Regions from separate parts of the Cedecea sp. Ae19-4 genome, predicted to be linked through region 2. Evidence: predicted binding sites of a transcription regulator. Region 2 holds the regulator's gene; each other region holds the start of a gene.
The links. Region 2 encodes Fur, which represses iron uptake genes when iron is present. Its sites were predicted from a motif close to ATAATAATGAGAACNACTATCAA; they were not measured.
Positions count from the first base shown of each region.

Region 1: the regulator Fur is predicted to act here: its motif matches at 1,508-1,530, upstream of AAIE02_RS08810 (TonB-dependent siderophore receptor).
Region 3: the regulator Fur is predicted to act here: its motif matches at 1,045-1,067, upstream of sodA (superoxide dismutase [Mn]).

Region 1 is NZ_JBCHWG010000001.1:1,863,948-1,866,269, reverse strand. Features, by position in the region: gene AAIE02_RS08810 (TonB-dependent siderophore receptor) at 1-1,417, opposite strand, end outside; gene treA (alpha,alpha-trehalase TreA) at 1,658-2,322, opposite strand, start outside.
Region 2 is NZ_JBCHWG010000001.1:434,479-436,800, forward strand. Features, by position in the region: gene chiP (chitoporin ChiP) at 1-334, shown strand, start outside; gene AAIE02_RS02005 (ChiQ/YbfN family lipoprotein) at 382-708, shown strand; gene fur (ferric iron uptake transcriptional regulator) at 803-1,249, opposite strand; gene fldA (flavodoxin FldA) at 1,529-2,059, opposite strand; gene ybfE (LexA regulated protein) at 2,239-2,322, opposite strand, start outside.
Region 3 is NZ_JBCHWG010000002.1:263,943-266,264, forward strand. Features, by position in the region: gene rhaT (L-rhamnose/proton symporter RhaT) at 1-740, opposite strand, end outside; gene sodA (superoxide dismutase [Mn]) at 1,147-1,767, shown strand; gene yiiM (6-hydroxyaminopurine reductase) at 1,841-2,322, shown strand, end outside.

The DNA.
Region 1 (2,322 bases), 1.4 Mb from region 2:
CCACCAGATGGCTTTTAGTCACCAGATGATCGTAGCGGCCAGACAGCGTCATATGCCAGCGGTCCCACTTCATCTCATCCTGCAGATAAGCCCCGGTTTGCTCATACTGGCGGCGGCCTGATTTCACCAAAAGCCCCTGATTAATTGTCACGTAGCTTGGGTCACGTGGATCGTAATAATAGTAACCGCCAACGCCACCAGAAACGCCGGTCCACGGATTCAGGTTGGTAGTGTAGCCCGTCCCGTCGGTCAGATCGTTGGTGAACCGGTGATATTCCCCGCCGAGCACCACTTTATGCTGCAGATCGCCGGTCGCGAAGTCGGCTTCTAACTGATTGTCGATGGCCCAGGCATCCAGCGAGGAGTTTTCACGGCTGTAGTAGCGCGACAGTTCGTTATGCGCGGTATCTGCCCAGCCAATTTGATAGGCCTGGCGTAGCGCTACGTTTGAGTGGGTATAGCTGGCGTTTGAGCGGAAAGACCAGACCTCATCGAAGGCGTGAGCAAACTCGTAGCTGTAGATCTGCTGGTGGCGCTTAAAGGCGTCATCGCCCGGCTGTACGTCAGAAAAGCCAGTATCCAGCTTGCGTCCCGTGGTGGTGTAAAGGCTGCCGTCGCCCGGAACAGAACCGTGGTAGCCCCCGGACGGATCTTTTTCCAGGTAGGCTCTTAGTACCAGAGACGTTGCATCATCCGGCTGCCAAAGCAGGGACGGCGAAATAGCGTAACGTTCATCACGCGTGTTGTCATACTGTGTATCACTATTTTTAGTCAGGCCGGTGATACGGAAGGCCCACTGGTCATTAATCGCGTTGGTGTAATCAAACGCCGTGCCGTTGGTGTTGTGGTTGCCGTATATCGCCCGCACGTGGCCTTCTTCGACAAACTGCGGACGTTTAGACGTTTCCATCACCAGGCCACCCGGAACAGTCTGGCCGTAAAGTGCGGAAGACGGGCCTTTGATGACGTCAAGGCGTTCCAGGAACCAGGGATCGACCTGGACCACGTTAAAGCTGCCCGCGTCGCTCATCAGGCGGAGGCCATCAAGGAAGATGTTATTCACGTCGCCGCCGTGGAAACCCCGTAATGCGACGGTATCGTAACGGGTTGCACCGCCGGAGAATCCGGTAAACACGCCCGGGGTATAGTGCAGCGCGCTATTAATGGTTTGCGCGCCCTGGTCTTCCATTTGCTGACGGGTCACGACGGAAATGCTTTGCCCGGTGGTAATCAGCGGCTCGTCGGTTTTGGTCGCGCCACGGGTTGTGGTGGCGGTATAACCTATTGTTGGAGAGGTTGCGGTGTCAGCAGGTTTGGCGGTCACAACCAGTGTTTCTTCAGCCGATGAAGAAAAAGGGGCGATGAGCGCCAGCGTGCAGAGTAAAGCGGAGCGCTTTACGGTAAGGTCCTTTATCATTTTTTGTCCGGAAGTATTGAGATCATCATCCTGATGGAAGTCCTCCGCCGGCATGCGACGGGAAAACGCGGTTTTTAAATGCGGTTTCGAATGAGAATTGTTATCGTTATTATTATCAAGTGCAAGGCGTGCGATGATTTTTAATGCATAAAAGCCCATGAAATCAATGATGATTTCATGGGCTTATTGTTTTAAATGAAATGATTAAGCGGCAATCACGCCGTGGTCAGTATGGTCAGGTTACGGCGCTGGCTTGCTCGAGGCTGGTGAGATCCCCGTTTTATCTGCGGCAGGTTTGGCCGCTTCCGTTACCGGGCCGGGCGTGGCCGAAGGCAGCTTATCCGGCGCATTGTCGCAGGGTTTTTCTTTTGCACAGAGCATATCCAGCATTTTCAGCGCGACGCCGTTGGTCCAGCCGAAGCCATCCTGAAGCGGATATTCACCGCCTCCACCGCCCGCACCTCCGGCTGTGACATCGTATTTTTCAACCAGCTTTTGCTCTTTGTTGTAGAGGCTCTGCACCGTACTCAGGAAGCGGAAGCTGACTTCCAGCGCGAGATCTTTATGCCCGTAATTTTGCAGACCTTCGGTGGCCACCCACTGCAGCGGCGCCCAGCCGTTGGGGGCATCCCATTGCTGGCTGGTTTTTACGCTGGTCGTGGCAAGTCCGCCCGCGCTGAGCAGGTGCTGACGGGTGGCTTTCGCCATCTTGTCCGCTCTGTCCTGCGCCGCCGCATGAACGTACAGTGGGAACAGGGCGGCGGCGGTTAGCTGGTTTCGAACCGTGTGGCTTTTCAGATCGTAATCCGCGTACCAGCCTTCTTTGGCGTTCCACAGGTTTTGTTCAATTGCTTTCTGTCGATCGTCCGCGGCCTGCTTATAGCGCTGTGCTGCGTCGCTATCTT
Region 2 (2,322 bases):
TGCAATGTATGACCTGAGCAACTGGAACCTGCCGGGTTGGGCAGTGGGTGCTTCTTACGTTTATGCATGGGACGCAAAACCATCTACATGGGCGCTTGATGCTTCCGGTAACCGCCAGGATCTCGCTTCCAACAAGATCAAAGAGTCTTCTTACAGCCTCGACGCCATGTATACCGTACAGGAAGGCCGTGCGAAAGGCACGCTGTTCAAACTGCACTTCACTCAGTACGACAACCACTCCGACATCCCAAGCTGGGGCGGTGGGTACGGCAACATCTTCCAGGATGAGCGTGACGTGAAATTCATCGTGATTGCTCCGTTCACCATCTTCTGATGTGAAACCGGGCGCGCAAGCGCCCGTTTTTTTATAAGGAACCGAACATGAAAAAGATTCTGCTGATTACCGCCGCTGTATTCACGCTGTCTGCCTGCGTTCAACCTCCTGCACCTCCGGAAGATTCACGCCTGAAGCAGGCCTATAGCGCCTGTATCAATACGGCGGAAGGCAATCCGGATAAAATTGAAGCCTGCCAAAGCGTGCTGAACGTACTGCGCCAGGAAAAACAGCATAAAGCGTTTGTTGAGAAAGAAACGGTGAACGTGCTGGATTACCAGAAATGTATCCAGGCAAGAAAGAGCGGCAATGATGAAGCCGCGAAGGTACGCTGCGATAAGATTTGGCAGGAGATTCGCGCCAATAACAGCTGATAGCCTTTTTCAGTCAATAAAAAAACCGGCAAGGGAAACCTGCCGGTTTTTGCTTTTAAACGCCACCGAAGCAGCGTTTGTTAATGCGGATTACTTATTTAGGATCGTGGGCCGTGTCGTCTTCGCGGCAGTCACCTTCAGCACAGTGTCCGTACAGATAGAGGCTGTGGTTAGTCAGGCGGATGCCGTGGCGAGTGGCAATTTCACGCTGGCGGGATTCAATAGAATCATCGCTGAACTCGATCACTTTACCGCAGTCGAGGCAGATCAGGTGGTCGTGGTGATGCTGCTGGGTCAACTCAAAAACGGACTTGCCGCCTTCAAAATTATGGCGGGTCACGATCCCTGCATCATCAAACTGGTTCAGCACGCGATAGACGGTCGCCAGGCCGATTTCTTCGCCCATGTCGATCAGACGTTTATATAAGTCTTCCGCGCTGACGTGATGATTTACCGGCTCTTGCAGCACTTCGAGGATTTTTAATCGAGGAAGCGTGACTTTCAAGCCGGCCTTCTTTAATGCGGTATTGTTGTCAGTCATGCGGAAAGTGTCCTGTTGCTTAACGATTCGCTCAAACTGCAGTGAGCGTAAAGAGTAATGCGTCTCATTATAGAACTGCTACTTCTAAATGGGAACCGCAAGTATGGTGCAAAATAAGGCTGAAAAATCGTGGCGGCGTCGCCATTTACAGTAATTATCAGCCAAGCTATCAGGAAGACATTGTACAGGGATGTACGAGAAAGTTACAAACTTGTAGCAATTATTTTCATTGCTAAAAGCTATCAAGATGGCGCAAATGCTGTATTTGCGCCAGAGAAATCAGGCGTTAATGATATCCGCCAGATTCAGTTCTTCAGAAACCTGTTTAACCCACTTCTCAACGCGCTCAGCGGTCAGTTCCGGCTGGCGATCTTCATCGATGGCCAGGCCGACAAAATTGTCGTCATCCGCCAGGCCTTTGGAGGCTTCAAAGTGGTAGCCCGCGGTTGGCCAGTGGCCCACAATCGCCGCGCCGCGCGGTTCGATAATGTCGCGAATGGTGCCCAGCGCATCACAGAAGTATTCCGCGTAGTCTTCCTGGTCGCCGCAGCCGAACAGCGCCACCAGTTTACCGTTGAAATCGACTTCTTCAAGCGTAGGGAAGAAGTCATCCCAGTCACACTGGGCTTCGCCGTAGTACCAGGTCGGGATGCCGAGCAAGAGAATGTCGAAACCTTCGAGATCTTCTTTGCTGCTTTTAGCAATGTCATGCACCTCAGCAACGTCTTTACCGAGCTGTTTTTGAATCATTTTCGCGATATTTTCGGTGTTACCGGTGTCGCTGCCGAAAAAAATGCCTACGATTGCCATGAGTAAAATAACCTCTTGAAACTTAATAGTATGCTGGCCGTTCAATGCCCACGTATAGGGCAATCATAGCAGAACAGCTCCAGCAGCGGAAACAGCTATCACGCCCGGGTGCACAGTCTGCAACATGGTTTTGCTCACCCTTTTGAGATTTCAGATAACCCGCAGGGTGGCTGAAGGCGTTACCCGAGATTTTTAAGCTGCTCGAACAGCATCTCTTCGATCAGTTCGCTGCGGCTGATGTTACGGGCGTCAGCCAGCTGGTT
Region 3 (2,322 bases), on a different contig from region 2:
TCGGCTTTTACCGACAAGTTTTTTACTTTTACCAGTCGGATAAAGCAAAAGCCCAGATTAATAACGGCGCCGCCCCCCATGATCACCACATAGCTTGGCAGGGCAATATAAAGCGGATCGACGCCCAGATTCGACGCCGCCTGATGCATGGGCTTCGCTGCATCCATCGCAAATGACATACCGGCGGAGAAAATGCCGCACATCATTGCCAGCAGCAGCCCTTTTTTCAGGTTAAATTCTTCCGCTTTAATCCCCATCTGACGCTCTTTTAGCAGCCCGGCCCAGGTCACAATAGCCACGCCGATAAGCGCCACCAGCACGCCAAGGAGCGTCATGCGTCCGCCTGGCGTACCCGTCAGCATGGCAAATTTGCCATTGATGATCGGGGTCAGTAATGTGCCGACAATCAGCGTGATGCCGATAGCGACGCCAATCCCCATCGACATCCCCAGATAGCGCATCGTCAGGCCATAATTGATATTACCGATGCCCCACATGGCACCAAACAAAAACACCGGCAGCAGCGTGCCCACGCTGAACGACCCGTAATACCCCCAGAAATCGGGTAGCAGTACGGCACTCACCGCCCACGGCAGGATAAGCCAGGAGACAATCCCGCCGACGGACCACATGGTTTCCCAGGACCAGTGCCGCACTTTTTTAAACGGGGCATAAAAACAGGCGGCGCTGGCGGCGCCGATCAGATGCCACAGGATCCCCATCGTGATTGCATTGCTCATGATTAACCCTCGCTGTTTTCGGGCCGTCGCCTCTGCGACAGCCTGCAATGTCAACGAGTCTAAAGAGTGAGCTGCGGGCTAACCTTCAGGGCAATGCCGCGCGCCCGATGAAGCTGGCAAAATTCAGCGAGTGCCGCCGATGGCGATCACAATTTGTGCTCCTCTCGGGTTCTTCTCATGCCGTTACGTCACGACCGGGTAACAATTCGCCGTTACTCTGGGAAAATGGCTTTTTACCCGCTGCGTTATAGCCGTAAGCCGTGGTTTCATGAAGAAAAGTTATAACCACACGCTAAGTACGGCATTGATAAACATTTTCAATATCATTTAATTAACTATAATGAACCGACTGATTACGCGGCGTTAACAGCATTACAGCCGCTCTACGTTAATGGAGACGATGAATATGAGCTATACACTGCCATCCCTGCCTTACGCTTACGACGCGCTGGAACCGCATTTCGACAAAGAAACCATGGAAATCCACCACAGCAAACACCACCAGGCTTATGTCAACAACGCGAACGCCGCGCTGGAATCCCTGCCTGAGTTTGCCAGCCTGTCTGCTGAAGAACTGATCGCTAAACTGGATCAGCTGCCTGCGGATAAGAAAACCGTACTGCGTAACAACGCCGGTGGCCACGCTAACCACAGCTTCTTCTGGAAAGGCCTGAAAAAAGGTACCGAGCTGAAAGGTGACCTGAAAGCCGCTATCGAGCGCGATTTCGGCAGCGTTGACGCGTTCAAAGCTGAGTTCGAAAAAGCAGCCGCTACCCGTTTCGGCTCCGGCTGGGCGTGGCTGGTACTGAAAGGCGACAAACTGGCTGTAGTTTCTACTGCAAACCAGGACAGCCCGCTGATGGGCGAAGCTATCTCCGGCGCTTCCGGCTTCCCGATTGTGGGCCTGGACGTTTGGGAACACGCTTACTACCTGAAATTCCAGAACCGTCGCCCGGACTACGCGAAAGAGTTCTGGAACGTGGTTAACTGGGACGAAGCAGCAGCACGTTTCGCCGCTAAAAAATAAGGTTGCAATCCGACCTTAGAGAAGCGAGCCTGATGGCTCGCTTTTTTTATGTCTATTTCGCAGGGAGTCGCTTATGCATCGCTATCCGCTTCAGGTTTACGTTGGCCAGATCCGTGCTTACGAAGGGAGTCGGCCCAGCGCCATCGCCAAGGTGCAGGTGGACGGCGAACTTCGCCTGACCGAGCTTGGGCTGGAGGGCGACGAGCAGGCGGAGAAAGTGATTCACGGCGGGCCAGACAGGGCGCTGTGCCACTATCCGCGCGAGCATTATCAGCACTGGGCGCAACTCTTCCCGGATAAAAGCGATTTGTTTAACGCCCCGGCCTTCGGCGAAAACCTGTCCACGGAAGGGATGACGGAAAAGAACGTCTGTATGGGGGATATTTACCGCTGGGGTGAAGCGCTGATTCAGGTGACTCAGCCTCGTTCGCCCTGCTTTAAGCTGAACTACCATTTTGGCGTAGAGGATATGGCAACGCGGATGCAGGAAGCGGGCTACTGCGGCTGGCTTTATCGCGTGATTCTGGCGGGGAATGTTTCCGCCGATGCACCGCT